3 regions of the Undibacterium sp. Tian12W genome follow, and region 1 is predicted to be linked to each of the others. Evidence: predicted binding sites of a transcription regulator. Region 1 holds the regulator's gene; each other region holds the start of a gene.
What was found. The regulator LexA, encoded in region 1, represses DNA repair genes until DNA is damaged. The targets are predictions, from matches to a motif close to ACTGTATNNNNATACAGT.
Positions count from the first base shown of each region.

Region 2: recA (recombinase RecA) is a predicted target of LexA. The motif match lies at 2,382-2,399, and genes of this name have one in related genera.
Region 3: imuA (translesion DNA synthesis-associated protein ImuA) is a predicted target of LexA. The motif match lies at 1,857-1,874, and genes of this name have one in related genera.

Region 1 is NZ_JBMPPK010000014.1:41,454-45,943, forward strand. It holds gene lon (endopeptidase La) at 1-556, shown strand, start outside; gene ACO0LI_RS18285 (hypothetical protein) at 760-1,266, shown strand; gene ACO0LI_RS18290 (hypothetical protein) at 1,285-1,725, shown strand; gene lexA (transcriptional repressor LexA) at 2,202-2,858, opposite strand; gene rpsF (30S ribosomal protein S6) at 3,124-3,492, shown strand; gene priB (primosomal replication protein N) at 3,521-3,820, shown strand; gene rpsR (30S ribosomal protein S18) at 3,830-4,114, shown strand; gene rplI (50S ribosomal protein L9) at 4,141-4,490, shown strand, end outside.
Region 2 is NZ_JBMPPK010000015.1:162,382-166,871, reverse strand. It holds gene ACO0LI_RS19760 (hypothetical protein) at 118-387, opposite strand; gene recX (recombination regulator RecX) at 684-1,142, opposite strand; gene recA (recombinase RecA) at 1,270-2,313, opposite strand; gene ACO0LI_RS19745 (hypothetical protein) at 2,729-3,463, opposite strand; gene ACO0LI_RS19740 (AbiV family abortive infection protein) at 3,640-4,353, opposite strand.
Region 3 is NZ_JBMPPK010000035.1:5,847-10,336, reverse strand. It holds gene ACO0LI_RS28865 (Y-family DNA polymerase) at 1-1,137, opposite strand, end outside; gene imuA (translesion DNA synthesis-associated protein ImuA) at 1,070-1,816, opposite strand; gene ACO0LI_RS28855 (helix-turn-helix domain-containing protein) at 2,623-2,994, shown strand; gene istA (IS21 family transposase) at 3,259-4,490, shown strand, end outside.

The DNA.
Region 1 (4,490 bases):
AGGCGGGGTTATCCGTACCGGTACTCTGGGCGATGTCATGAAAGAATCGATAGAAGCAGCCCGCACAGTGGTACGCAGCCGCGCCAAGCGTCTTGGTATCAAGGCGGATGTATTCGAGAAGAGTGATATCCATATCCACGTACCAGAAGGCGCAACACCAAAAGATGGTCCATCTGCCGGTATCGCCATGACTACGGCTCTGGTGTCAGTATTTACTGGCATCCCGGTTCGTGCTGATGTCGCCATGACTGGTGAGATCACCCTGCGCGGCGAAGTATTGCCTATCGGTGGCTTGAAAGAGAAATTGCTCGCTGCTCACCGTGGTGGTATCAAGACAGTATTGATACCTGAGGAAAATGCCAAGGATCTGGCTGAGATCCCGGACAATGTCAAAAACAAACTGGAAATCATCCCGGTACGCTGGATAGACAAGGTCCTGGAAATTGCACTGGAAACCCAGCCTGTTCCTTTGGTTGACGAACCAGTCCCTGTGGCTGCCGCAGCAACACCGGCAACGCCAGAAACACCAGCGGATACGACTGTGGTAAAGCACTAAGTTAGTCAGCATTTGTTGGTGCTTGCCAGCCAAGTGCTGGCAACAAAAAAATGAAATCGCCCGATTTTTGAATCGGGCGATTTTTTTTGCAGGCAGTTTTATGTCGTTGCGCAATTGCGGTAATGTTAAATTGTTGTCAACACGGGTTCAATTTAATCTATGATTCATTCTCTTTATTTTTAGATTGGAAATGGTCTGGTTCTATGACTACTTTGGCGCAACTTGATAAACACGCGAGCAAATGGTTCCACGACGCGATGCGGCGGCGCGGGTTTGCCGTAGAAAAGAAATTTACTTTTTGGCGTAAGCGCGGGCCTTTATTTGATATGTTTGTCGCAAGAATAAGTTCAGGCGGATTTCTTGATATCAATGTAACGATCTGGTCGCCTTGGGTAAATCATCCAAATGGTGAACTTGGAGAGTTCCCACCCGACTATATATTGATTGGTGGCCGCCTCTCTGAGGATTTTCCCAAAAATATGTTTAGCGACCCAATGTTTTCTGTCGAAAATGAGGAAGATATTGAACAAGTTTTAAGATCTGTATTGGAATTAATTGATAAATACGCTCTACCCTGGTTTCCGACAGTTCGTTCATATGAAACGTATGTGGCCTACGTTGGGAAGCGTGGCTATCATCCGACTCCCGAACGGATAGAAATGGTAAAAGCCGGAATTGCACGAGGCTTCCAGCAAGAGCCATATATTTGATTTTTTACCAGGTGAAATATGTCTGTCGATATTTTTGTGATTCTAGAAAAAGAGAAAATGCCTATCCCCAAGCGATGGGCGCAAGCAATTGCGGATGCAGAGTTTGATCTGCAAATTGACACGGATTTTGATGTTGAAGAATTTTCCGGGTTTTTGCCCTGCATATACAAGGGTGAAGAAACTGGGTTCGAATATTTTTTCGAAGAGTTGGAAGACGATTTTTTGGACGAAGATGCGACACCGCAGCTTAAGGGTAGAGATTATCTGGTGACCTTTTCGACGCACAGTGATTTAACTGAACTGATAGCGTCGACTATTGCGTCAGCAGTCTTGTGTTCAATGTCCAACGGATTAATTCTGAATGATGAGGATGGACTACCCTTCATCAAGTCGCAAGATGCGATTGCCTATGGCAAGAAAGCAGAGGCTGAATTGATATTGGATTTGGATGGAGAATAGCTGACAGTATCCGGATAAATCAACTCAGGTCCTATGCAAGTAAGAATGCCTGTTTTTCTGTAAAAGTACGCTAGAAATGTTGCGATCAATATCGCTTACATGATCAACATCAATATCTCGGCAAGTATAGAGTCAGCGAAACTATAAGGCATCAATCATAAAGAGTGACGTAAAAGAGTTCATTAGTTATGTTATCGCGATGCGCGCTCGAAATGCTTTTAGCAGTATGAATAGTCTCGTCTTGCAAGGCGAGACTATTGGGTGGGCGTGGAGTAGTGTTTCGCGAACTTTTTGCTTCTGATCTTTGCGCTGCCCCAAGTAAATTCTGTTGGGGGTTGGCTGAGATTATGTCAACTCGCAAATTCAGCACGTGAACTGTTGATAGCAGGTGCATCCTTTGGCGCCACTATCAAAAAAGTTTGGGGACGAGCCGGGCGTGATCCGGATGAGAGGGGAGGATCACGCCCGGGCTGACCTCAAACCCAGTTGCGCATTAGGCCGACAGCCAGGCCTTCCAGCGCGAAATCTTCTTCCGTATCACCAATCTTGATCACAGGATAATCCGGGTTTTCTGGCATCAGCTCGATCAAACTGCCAGTTTTTTTATAGCGTTTGACGGTAACATCATCACCGAGGCGGGCAACAACGATCTGGCCATTGCGGGCACTGTCTGCCTTTTTGACTGCCAGCAAGTCGCCATCAAGTATGCCAGCGTCACGCATGGACATGCCACGTACCTTCAGTAAAAAATCTGGTTTGGCAGAGAACAGGGCAGGATCTACGTGGTAAGTCGATTCTATATGTTCACTTGCCAGTATCGGCGAGCCGGCAGCAACCCGGCCAACCAGTGGCAGGGCTAGTTGCAGCAGGGCAGGATGGGGCAAGGCCAGTTGCTTGCCTGTGATATGGCTGGACAACTCTGACTCCAGCAGGCGTATGCCGCGTGAAGTGCCTGCCGCAATTTCTATAACGCCTTTGCGTGCCAGTGCTTGCAAATGTTCTTCTGCCGCATTGGTGGAGCGAAACCCCAGTTCTGTCGCAATCTCGGCGCGGGTAGGAGGAAAGCCCGTGTTTTGAATGGCGTCTTTGATCAGGTTCAGGATTTGTTCCTGGCGGGAAGTGAGTTTGAGCATGGCGTTTTCTAGTGTTAAGGTGCTGTATATACAAGCAGTCTGTATTTTTATACAGTAAAGCTGAATATGCAAGTCAAAATGACCGCAATTACTGAGAAATGTGAAAAAAATACCTCACTTACCTTCGGGAATTGGCAGATAAATAGCCTAAGTCACTGATCTAATTGATCAATATGAAAAACTGGGTTATTATTGTCGGCTTTCCTCTTCCCGCACTCGTCTTGACGCCGAGGCGGGCTATTTTTATTGTCCACAAGGAGAATATATGCGTCATTATGAAATCGTATTTATCGTACATCCAGATCAGAGCGAGCAAGTTCCTGCAATGATCGAGCGCTACAAGGCAAGTGTTGTAGCCCGTGGTGGTCAAATCCACCGCGTTGAAGACTGGGGTCGTCGTCAATTGGCTTACATGATTCAAAAATTGGCAAAAGCACACTATGTTTGCTTGAACATCGAATGCGATGCTGAAACTCTGCTCGAGTTGGAAACAGCATTCAAATTCAATGATGCTGTCTTGCGTCACCTGACAGTCAAATTGAAAAAAGCAGAAACAACACCTTCTCCTATGATGAAAGCTGTTCAGAAAGAAGATGCTGCAAAAGCGCAACGTGTTGAAGCGCCTGCTGCTTAATAATTGACAAAGGTCGCGTAAAAAAATAGTGAATCAGCTGAAGCTCGTAGCCCGGATTGTGGAAAAAAGCGCATTGCGCTACACCCCGGCCGGTATCCCGATAGCTTCTGCTACCTTGATGCATAGTTCAGAGGCTCGTGAGGCGAACACAGTTCGGCAGGTCGAGTTTGAAATTTCTGCGATGGCTGCTGGTGAAATATCCCAGCGTTTTACAGAAATTGCCTTGGAACAGCCCATGGAATTCACCGGTTTTTTAGCGCGCAAAAATCGCAATAGCAAAAGTCTCGTTTTTCACATCACTGAATTCGAGACACATTTACTAGATTAGGAGCCAAAAATGGCATTCGGTAAAAAATTCGACAAAAGCAAATTGAAGCAAAAGCGTCAACAACAAAACCCTTTGTTCAAACGCAAAAAATTCTGCCGCTTCACAGCAGCACATGTAGAAAAAGTTGACTACAAAGACATCGACACACTGAAAGATTTCGTGCAAGAAAACGGCAAAATCATGCCAGCACGTTTGACCGGTACAAAAGCGCTGTATCAACGTCAAGTTGACACTGCAATCAAACGTGCACGTTACCTCGCGTTGCTGCCATACACTGATTTGCACACAGCGTAATTGACGACAAGGTAAAGGAGAAAAATATGCAAGTTATTCTGTTGGATAAAGTCGTTAATCTCGGCAATCTGGGTGATGTAGTTCGCGTTAAAGACGGCTATGCACGTAACTTTTTGATTCCACAACGTATGGCTCGTCGTGCTACGACAGCTGCAGTTGCTGAATTCGAAGCAAAACGCGCTGAACTGGAAAAAGCAGCAGCAGCCAAATTGGCAGCAGCTCAAGCTCAAGGCGAAAAACTGTCCGGTCTGACCGTACAAATCACACAAAAATCTGGTGTAGATGGCCGTTTGTTTGGTTCCGTCACTAATGCTGATATCGCTGAAGCCCTGACTAAACAAGGTTTCGCAGTAGAAAAAGCACAAGTACGTTTGCC
Region 2 (4,490 bases), on a different contig from region 1:
GCCCCATCAACCCACCACTGGGCGTTTATAAACGTATACGTAGTTTCGGTGTCAAGTACCGGACTGATAAAAGCAAAGTTTTCGCAGATCGAATTGAACTCACCAAGTTGCGGCTTATCAACCCAATGTCTGTGCTTCAATCAATGCCAGGGCTTCAATTAATGTCCCGGCTTCAATAATAAGAATATTCTCCACTTCGTCATTCCTGCGCAGGCTCACTGCTGTCCGGAATAATGTCCTTGACAAACAATAACGAGTAAATTCCCTCCCTTTCAAGGGGAGGGTTAGGGTGGGGATGGGTTTCAGTCGATTGGCTGTAAATGATTTTGCTACAGAAACCCATCCCCATCCCAACCTTCCCCTTGAAGGGGAAGGAGCTTCAAGCATGATCGCTGACAAAAATTATTCAATTGCAGAATTAAGTCTTCGACGTAGAAGAATCGCCGAGACGCTGTTCGTACTTGACTCTCCGAATGAGTCAAGATAATTATTCCGGACAGCAGTGTGCGCAGGCAGGAATCCATCTTGTTACCACCCTTAGAGCTAAATCTGTCGGGGTCTTATTCAGGATTTTTAAGTTTATACAAATAATTGATCCGCAATCAAGATGAACAAACGCCGCTGGACCCCAGTCTAGGCTGGGGCGACATTATTGACATTGTGAGCATATTGAATTGTGAGTACTATTCATCATCCTCATCCCGCGGCGCTCGCATCGCCGCCTGCGTCGCCCTGCCGGAAAACCCCCTCTGCTGCAAAAACGCCGCCTGTTTCATCTTCTCCTGATGATCTTGCGGCGCATGTCGAAATTTCCTGTGCAAGACCTGAACAGCCCGCTCTACCTCAGACTCTTTTAAATCTTCTTTAACGTTTTCTATATCCTGCGCATCCAGGCCGTGGCTTTGCAGCTCCGCCAAAATGCGGTTATTGCCAAACCTCGCCTGCCGCCGGTTAACCAAAGATTCAGAAAACCGCTCGCCAGATAAATACTTGGCCGCCTCCAAAAAATCCAGCACGGCAGCCACGTCATCACCCTCTTCCGCATAGCGTGCCAGCTTGCGTTCCAGTTCCATGCGGCTATGTTCACGCATGGATAAATAACGCAGGGCACGGGCTTTCAGGCTAATGGTAGGTTTCTTCATACTTTAAAAGCGAAAATGCCGGTTGGTAGCTACCAACCGGCATGATACAAAACTATAGTGCTGACAGCGCTGCAGCTCAGTGTTACAACTTAGCGCTAAAACTTAGGCTTCAGCTTAGTGAATCAACTTACTCAGCCGTTGCCGCCGACGGCATCAACAAAGGCACGCCCAGATGCAAGCGCACTTTGTTTTCAATTTCAAATGACAGTTCAGGACGCTCTTTCAGATAAGTACGTGCATTGTCCTTACCCTGGCCGATACGCTCACCGTTATAGCTATACCAGGCACCGGCTTTTTCTATGATCTTGGCATCGGCTGCCAGATCCAGAATCTCACCTTCGCGTGAAGTACCTTCGCCATACATGATATCAAAGTGCGCTTCCTTAAATGGTGGCGCCACCTTGTTCTTGACTACCTTGACCTTGGTTTCATTACCCACCACTTCATCACCCGACTTGATGGAGCCAGTGCGGCGGATATCCAGACGTACGGAAGCATAAAACTTCAGCGCATTACCACCTGTTGTCGTTTCTGGGCTACCAAACATGACGCCAATTTTCATACGGATCTGATTAATAAAGATCACCAGCGTATTAGTACGTTTGATACTGCCAGTCAGCTTACGTAAAGCCTGGGACATCAGACGTGCTTGCAGACCAGGCAAAGAATCACCCATGTCGCCTTCAATCTCGGCACGTGGCGTCAAGGCTGCTACCGAGTCAATAACCACCAGATCAACACTACCTGAGCGCACCAGCGCATCGGTAATTTCCAGTGCTTGCTCACCTGTATCAGGCTGGGAAATCAGTAAATCAGACAGATTCACACCGAGTTTTTGAGCGTAGCCTACGTCCAAAGCATGTTCAGCATCGATAAATGCACAAGTACCGCCCAGCTTTTGCATTTCAGCAATTGCCTGCAGCGTCAATGTGGTTTTACCAGAGGATTCAGGGCCATAAATCTCAACTACGCGACCACGTGGCAAGCCACCGACGCCCAGCGCGATATCCAGGCCCAGGGAGCCAGTAGAAACAACCTGCACCTCTTCCACCACTTCACCATCGGCCATACGCATGACCGAACCTTTACCAAACTGCTTTTCTATCTGTGCCAGCGCTGCTGCAAGTGCCTTTGCTTTTTCTGAGGCATTTTCTGGTTTCTTATCGTCCATACATTCTTTCATTCAATAAGCGGCGGGTGGAAAAAGGAATACAGGCTTAATTTCCTGCGATTTGCAGTACTGTATAAAAAAACAGTGATTTATGCAAGCGACTTTTTGCATTGATTTCTGAATGGGGGATTTTACAGTCAAGCATTAGTAGCAAATTAACATTTGTTACTTGATTGTAATTTCGACAGAAGGAGAATTAGTACAAGAAAACTCATTGTCGATTTTCATTTAACTTTGAACTTTTCTCATTTAACTTTGAATTTTGCCTCATCTGGCACATTGTGCTGTATTAGGGGGATGGACAAAAATCGGGCAAAGTTAATCTCGGCTGGTTTCCTCTTTGTAGCTGGCCGCTGGTGCTGCCCTTCGAATCGGAAGCTAGTAAAGTGCGGCACGGCTAGTAAAGTGCGGCACGTTATACACTGACGTTACACAGAAAATCTAGAAAAGGTTTGCAATGTGTCACTGAAATGCCATATACAAGACCTTGCTCTTCATCCCCTTTGCACACCAACGCTACAATTCGTTTTTTCATGTCGACAATAGGCGCGCCGCTGCAGCCTTTAAATTCGCTATGTCCAGGATGTTCAACAGGCAATTTGAAGACATGCATTTCGTTTTCGGTGCGGAGGTATTTCAAACCGGGGAAAATAACCATGTCAGTGCAAAAAATATTTGAACCAAGATGTGCTGGATTTACTTCGCCCGCAAAAGCGTAAACATCTTCGACGTTCGGTAAGGTCGAAAGGTCTGATCGAAATACATGACGCAGACGCCTTTTACCTGAAGCGACTAGGGATCGATATTGATAAAACGACTTTAGACTCGATGGGAGTTCGGCATAACAGAAATCGAGTAAGCCAGTGACTTCAGTTCCGTGGTTTGCTTCGCCAGCGTATACAAAAGAACGCGGCCGCCAGGTTTCTTGGCCCGGGCCGATTTTCGGATCATGTCCAATATCCATGACCCAATCAGATTCGTCATTATTTACTACATGGGCTACTGAAAGTAAAAACCTTCGCCCAGCATATTCGACGATAGCAGCAGAGCCAAACCCTATCGGGAACGCGTTTGCGTCGTAGCGGCGAAGTGGTTGGCTTGTTATGACCACCCAGTTGAGCCAATTCGTGATTGCTGGAGTGATGATCATGGAGATTTACTCAGGATTATTGAGAGAATGAGAAATCACGCTATTTTAGGCCGGTTTGACCAGCGTGCGGGGTAGGCTGCCAGTGGCGTCTTCTTCAAACAGAGCTCCAGGCCTTGATTGTGTGACCAAGCACCAAGGAATCTTGAGCACAGACGCTGCTGACATAAATTTTGCAATTAGGGGGTCTGTGCATTCAAATGCGCGAATCTATTGTTGCGAGACCTTATTCTAGATTTATACGGCCACTCAAAAATGAATTGGTTCGCTTTCCACAAAATGACTTCATCAAGATCAGCTATACCGAAATTTCCAGAATTCACCGTTATGGATTTATGAATATATATAAATTCGGCGTTCACCCACGAAATCATTCTTTTTGCATCAATTAACTTGATCGACTTTGGTGTTGAAATTCGACTGTTAACATCAATGATTTTGCTTCCTCTCCCTAACCCAACGTACACCGCGCTTTGCTTCTTTCGCTCTAGTTGACCAGATTTTATGAATTTGACCAACTCCGGTGTAAATTCGAACAAATCATAGCTAATGAAAGCGAATTGTTTCTCGCTGTGTAGATATAACAGTTTCAACCAACTCTGTTCAAATTCAGCGTCAGGAAATCCATCATTGGTTACCGAGGAATAATAATAGTGATCAACCCATTTTGCTTTCGCGAATTCTTCCAGTGCCAATACAGAGATTTGATAAGCAGAAGGATATGAACCAGCTTCAAAAAGTAACACGGCATCCTTGTGTAAACGAAGTGCGTTGATAAGCGCCTCTTTGGCCAGTCGTTTCCATTTATAAACAGAAAGAGTGTTTTGTTTTATCGTCTTAACCTTTGCCATCGCCGTCCCTGAAAAAACTTCTACACTAGCTTGTACATTCATGACAGAATAATTTATTTTAGTTTCACTATCCAAAAATTGATTTAAGCTGCATCTTCCGAATCGTTAGTGCAATTCACTCGCCATTGAACGTCATCAGTAAAATCCAGCGACATATTGATCGGGGACTGTTGATTTGC
Region 3 (4,490 bases), on a different contig from region 1:
AAGCTTCAGTACATTCTCTTTACCCAGGCGAGCGACCAATAACTCCAAAAGGCGATTGTGATCTTCCTGCGAGCCACCAGGCTCAGGGAATAAGGAATCGGTTGGTGGCAACATATCCACCAGTTGCAGGACTTCCAGCCTGAGGGCAATAACGGGAGCCACTAATTCAAGCCGACCGAGTCTCTCTTTCAACAGACGGATCAGGTGATCTTCGTGCCATGCCGGTTCGGCCAGACTGATTTCGAGAACGGATGGCGCGATGGCTGCACGGCCACGCTCATGTTCCAGAAAGAGAACAAAACAGGAAACAGCCTTTTGCACTGACACTAGCCAGCCGACCAGTTGCAATAAAAGGCGCTCAGAACCAAACAACAATGCCTCTGCATGCTCGATACGATCATGCGTCTCCATGCGTGCCGCAAAGGTCAAGGGTGTCTTGATCCATTCAAATAACTCTGGTGCCATGCCAAAGGCTTTGTCTATGGCCTCAAGCAAGAGCTTGTTGGTACGCCTCTGCAATCCTGCTCTCGGCAGCTTGCGTAGCTGACCAATGGTGTCACATCCTATGCCTTGCAACCATTCAAAATGGTCATGTGCTGATGGCAGAAGCAAAACAGGCAAGCATTCCAGCAAGCGTTCCATGGTGCCTGTTTGGACGGTACGCCTGACCTGTTTATATTTCTTGCTGAACGGCACCCTGGAGAGCAGCCATGCGCCCATGGCGGTTGGAGCGGTGCCCATGGTGGCGGTAAATCCCAGCATACGCACGCATTTCTTGATCTGCCTGCAAATAGCCCGTGGGCCACGGAACAGACTCAGACTGGCAGTAACGTCCATGAGGACACAGTAATCATCAGCGTAGGTGACTTCGGGAGTGAACCGCAAAAGCGCCATCGCGATGGTGTTAAAGGCAATGTCTTCTTTGTGGATGTCACGATCTATCATGACCGCGTCGGGTACGACTGCAGCAACACCGCTGCGCCGCATTGCAGGCCGCACTCCGGCAGCTGCCGCCTCTCGGGTTGCGGTAAGGACACGGTCTTGTTCCATTAATACATAGGGGCCAGGCTCAGACCAGGAGGGACGTAGCGCTTCCAGCGGTAGGTATCGCAAGTGCAGGCTGATCCACATGCGCATGATCGTGTTCCGTTGAGTTGGTGTGGCGACTGACAGGCATGTCAGGCAGGTTAATGAAATGGATAAGTTCTGAATGTGGTCCTTGCCGCTTGACGATTTCCACATTGACACCCGCTCGCGCCGGTCGGAGGGCTAAACGAAGTGGTGCCGGTGAAGTATCTCTTTGCGCTGACACTGGACGCATGAGAAAGAAATAAGTGTCGGTCGTCTGTGCTGCCAGGTTCAATCGCCGCAAGGCCTCAGCGCGAATATTCGTTTGCCAGAGCAGTACTGCACCACAGCTACCGTTCTTCAAAATTTGCTCGGTAGTCCACAAGGCATCGGCGGTTGTTTTGGCTTTAAGCCACATGAGCCGTTCGGCGGGCAAATTCCAGCTCTCGCACGTCAGGCCATTGGGGGCATGGGGCGGCTGGATCAAGGCGATGCGCTGTGACCTGGCGATCGTTGCCAGGGCAGGCTTCAAGAGCTGCATTTCCCCGATACCTGCTTGCTGGACTAACAGCTCGATCAACGATGACCGTGGCCAGCCTTCATTGGGTAACTCTGCATCCAGGTCTTTGAAACCAGAGGAAAGCGTCGATGCTTTATAGACAGCCATCTCGCTGGCCCGCCAGATGGCGTGCGGCATGCTACCGAGGACGCTCGACAGATTGGGCGATGTGGGAGACTGGGCAATCATGATTTTGTTGCTGGGAAAATAATTTTTTGGTCGGCTAAATACTGAATGAATGTACAGTATATGCACAAAAAAATTAAATGTCATCTTCATTTCCGTTGTTGATTTCTTGGAAATGGGAGATGGTGGCGGGGAGATTTTCCGCTATGCCAAGTTAACGGATCATTTTTGCAACGATTTAATAATTATTTAAATATCTAGTTTTATTTACATTAAATGAAAAAAGAACGAGCTATTGTTGGATTCATTAAATCATGGCGAAGATGCTGCCGGTACTTGTAAGAAATTGGAGAGAGGGTAAAGCGAGTCTCAATCAGCATATCCATTATGCAGCACAAAATAGTGAAAACCGTGTGCTGAGCTCAGTACCTCTGGCACTAGTAATGCCAAGGTCAACGTACGTCTAAAATTAGTCGAGCGCAATATTGCGCAACCTGCACTTGCAAAACTAGTCCTTTCTAGTACTCCAGATTGGGAGTCGTTCTAACTACTCAATTTTGCGAGTTGATATAGTGCAGATCAGCAAGTTAAGAAAAGACCTGCTACCTGATGGAGCAGGTCTTTTTATGGTGACCTTCCTTATACGACTGAGTTAAACATTTATTTTTATTTTTTTCTCAAGTGAAAAGAAAATATTTAAATAATTTGCCCGAAAAAAAGTGATTTTTGATGCATTTCGAAAGAAAAAAAAATTAAAAAATCGATTCAATTAAATTCGTAAGTCTTTGTTTTCGTTCAGTATTTTACTACTTGCAAGAAAGGATGAAATTGTATAAAGTGGCAAATCTGTTTGAAGCTCAGAGAATTAAATGCAAGAAACCCCGCTTGGAAAATTTCTACGTCAACATCGCGTCAAAATGAACTATTCACAGAGGGCTTTTGCCAGCCTTATTGGTGTTAGTGAGTCCTATCTATCGCGCATAGAAAATGGTACATCAAGCCCTAGCAACAGCGCACTATTAAAGAAATTATCTGAAGCCCTTAACTTAACGCCGAACCTCGCTGCATCGCTAATTTTCGCAGCTCAAACTTCGCAGCGCGTACTTCAACTGCCAGAAGGATTGTGCACTGCAGGGTATTCGACTGCCCATTTATTTGTTCAAACAATCTTATCTTTACAAGATGAAGATTTTTTACAAATCGAGTCAATCTGCAAAAAATATCAAATAAAGGAAAACTGATGAATATAAAACGATAAAAAGAAGGTGGAAAGCAAACGGCCCACCTAAGTGGGCCGCGAAGTACTACGTCATCAACTGGGCAGCTGATGACTGTACTCTACGACTACAATCGACGCTTGTCAAGCGGCGATTGGGTTCGCTCGCGTTCCTCCCAATAAATATCAAATGAAAAAGATCCTTTTTAGGATCGTTGTTTAGGCTCGCCCAGAATAAAGTAAAGGCAAGAAATTGAGAGAAAAAAGAGAGATATTGCGGCTAAGTCTGGTGCAATGCATGTCGAACCGGACCGTTGGAAAAATTTTTGGAGTTTCCCATAACACAGTAGGAAATTTAGTTCGCGCTGCAAAACGTGCTGAGTTAAATTGGGCTGAAATAATGATGCTTGATGACGCCCAATTGGAACAGAAGCTCTTGTCCGAGCGAAAAGCAAAAAATCGGAACATTGCTCGCCCGCTACCAAACATGTTAGAGATTCATGCAGAAATGCAGCGTGAAAATATGACGCTGTATCTTCTATGGGAAGAATATAGGTTGCGCGAGGAAAATGGGTATAAATACAGTCAATTTTGCCACCATTATCGTCAATTCCGAAACACCTTAAAAATATCGATGCGCCAAATTCACAAAGCTGGCGAGAAGATGTTTGTGGATTTTTCTGGAAAACGTCCCAAAATAGTGAATCCCGAAACAGGGGAAAGTGAGAGCGCAGAGCTTTTCGTTGCAGTTCTCGGGGCGTCCAATCTTACTTATTGCGAAGCGTTCCCTAGTCAGACAATTCCACATTGGATCAAGGCCAATGTAAACGCTTTAAAATATTTTGCAGGTGTCCCTAAAATAATCGTACCCGACAATTTGAAATCAGCGGTAAGCAAACCGGATCTTTATGAACCGAAGATTCAAATCAACTATCAGCAATTTGCTGAACATTTTAGAGTGGCAATAATCCCCGCACGGGTTCGTCGTCCAAAAGATAAACCAAAAGTAGAAGGAGCCGTGCTTCTTGTACAGCGTTGGATTTTACTTCGACTGAGATATCAAATTTTTTTCTCAATCGCAGACTTAAATATTGAAATTAAAAAATTGTTGGAAGATTTAAATAATCGACCATTTAAAAAAATTCCAGGATGCCGCCGAACGCGGTATGAGGAAATCGACAGACCTGCTTTAGGTCCTCTGCCAGTTCAGGATTTTGAATATTCACAGATTCGGAAAGTAATTGTAGGCCCTGATTATCATATTGAGCATCTTGGCCACTACTACAGCGTTCCATACACTCTTATAAGGCAAAAAATCGAGCTGCGAATTCTTTCCGATGTAATCGAAATTTTATTTAATGGGAAGCGAGTAGCAAATCAAAAAATAAGCGATGTCGTCGGCGAAAAAACTACCCTTACGGAACATATGCCGTCGCAGCATGTATATTTTCAAATGTGGACTCCAGAAACTATAAGAGATTGGGCGAAAAAAGTTGGCCAGTTTGCCGCCAAATTTGTCCA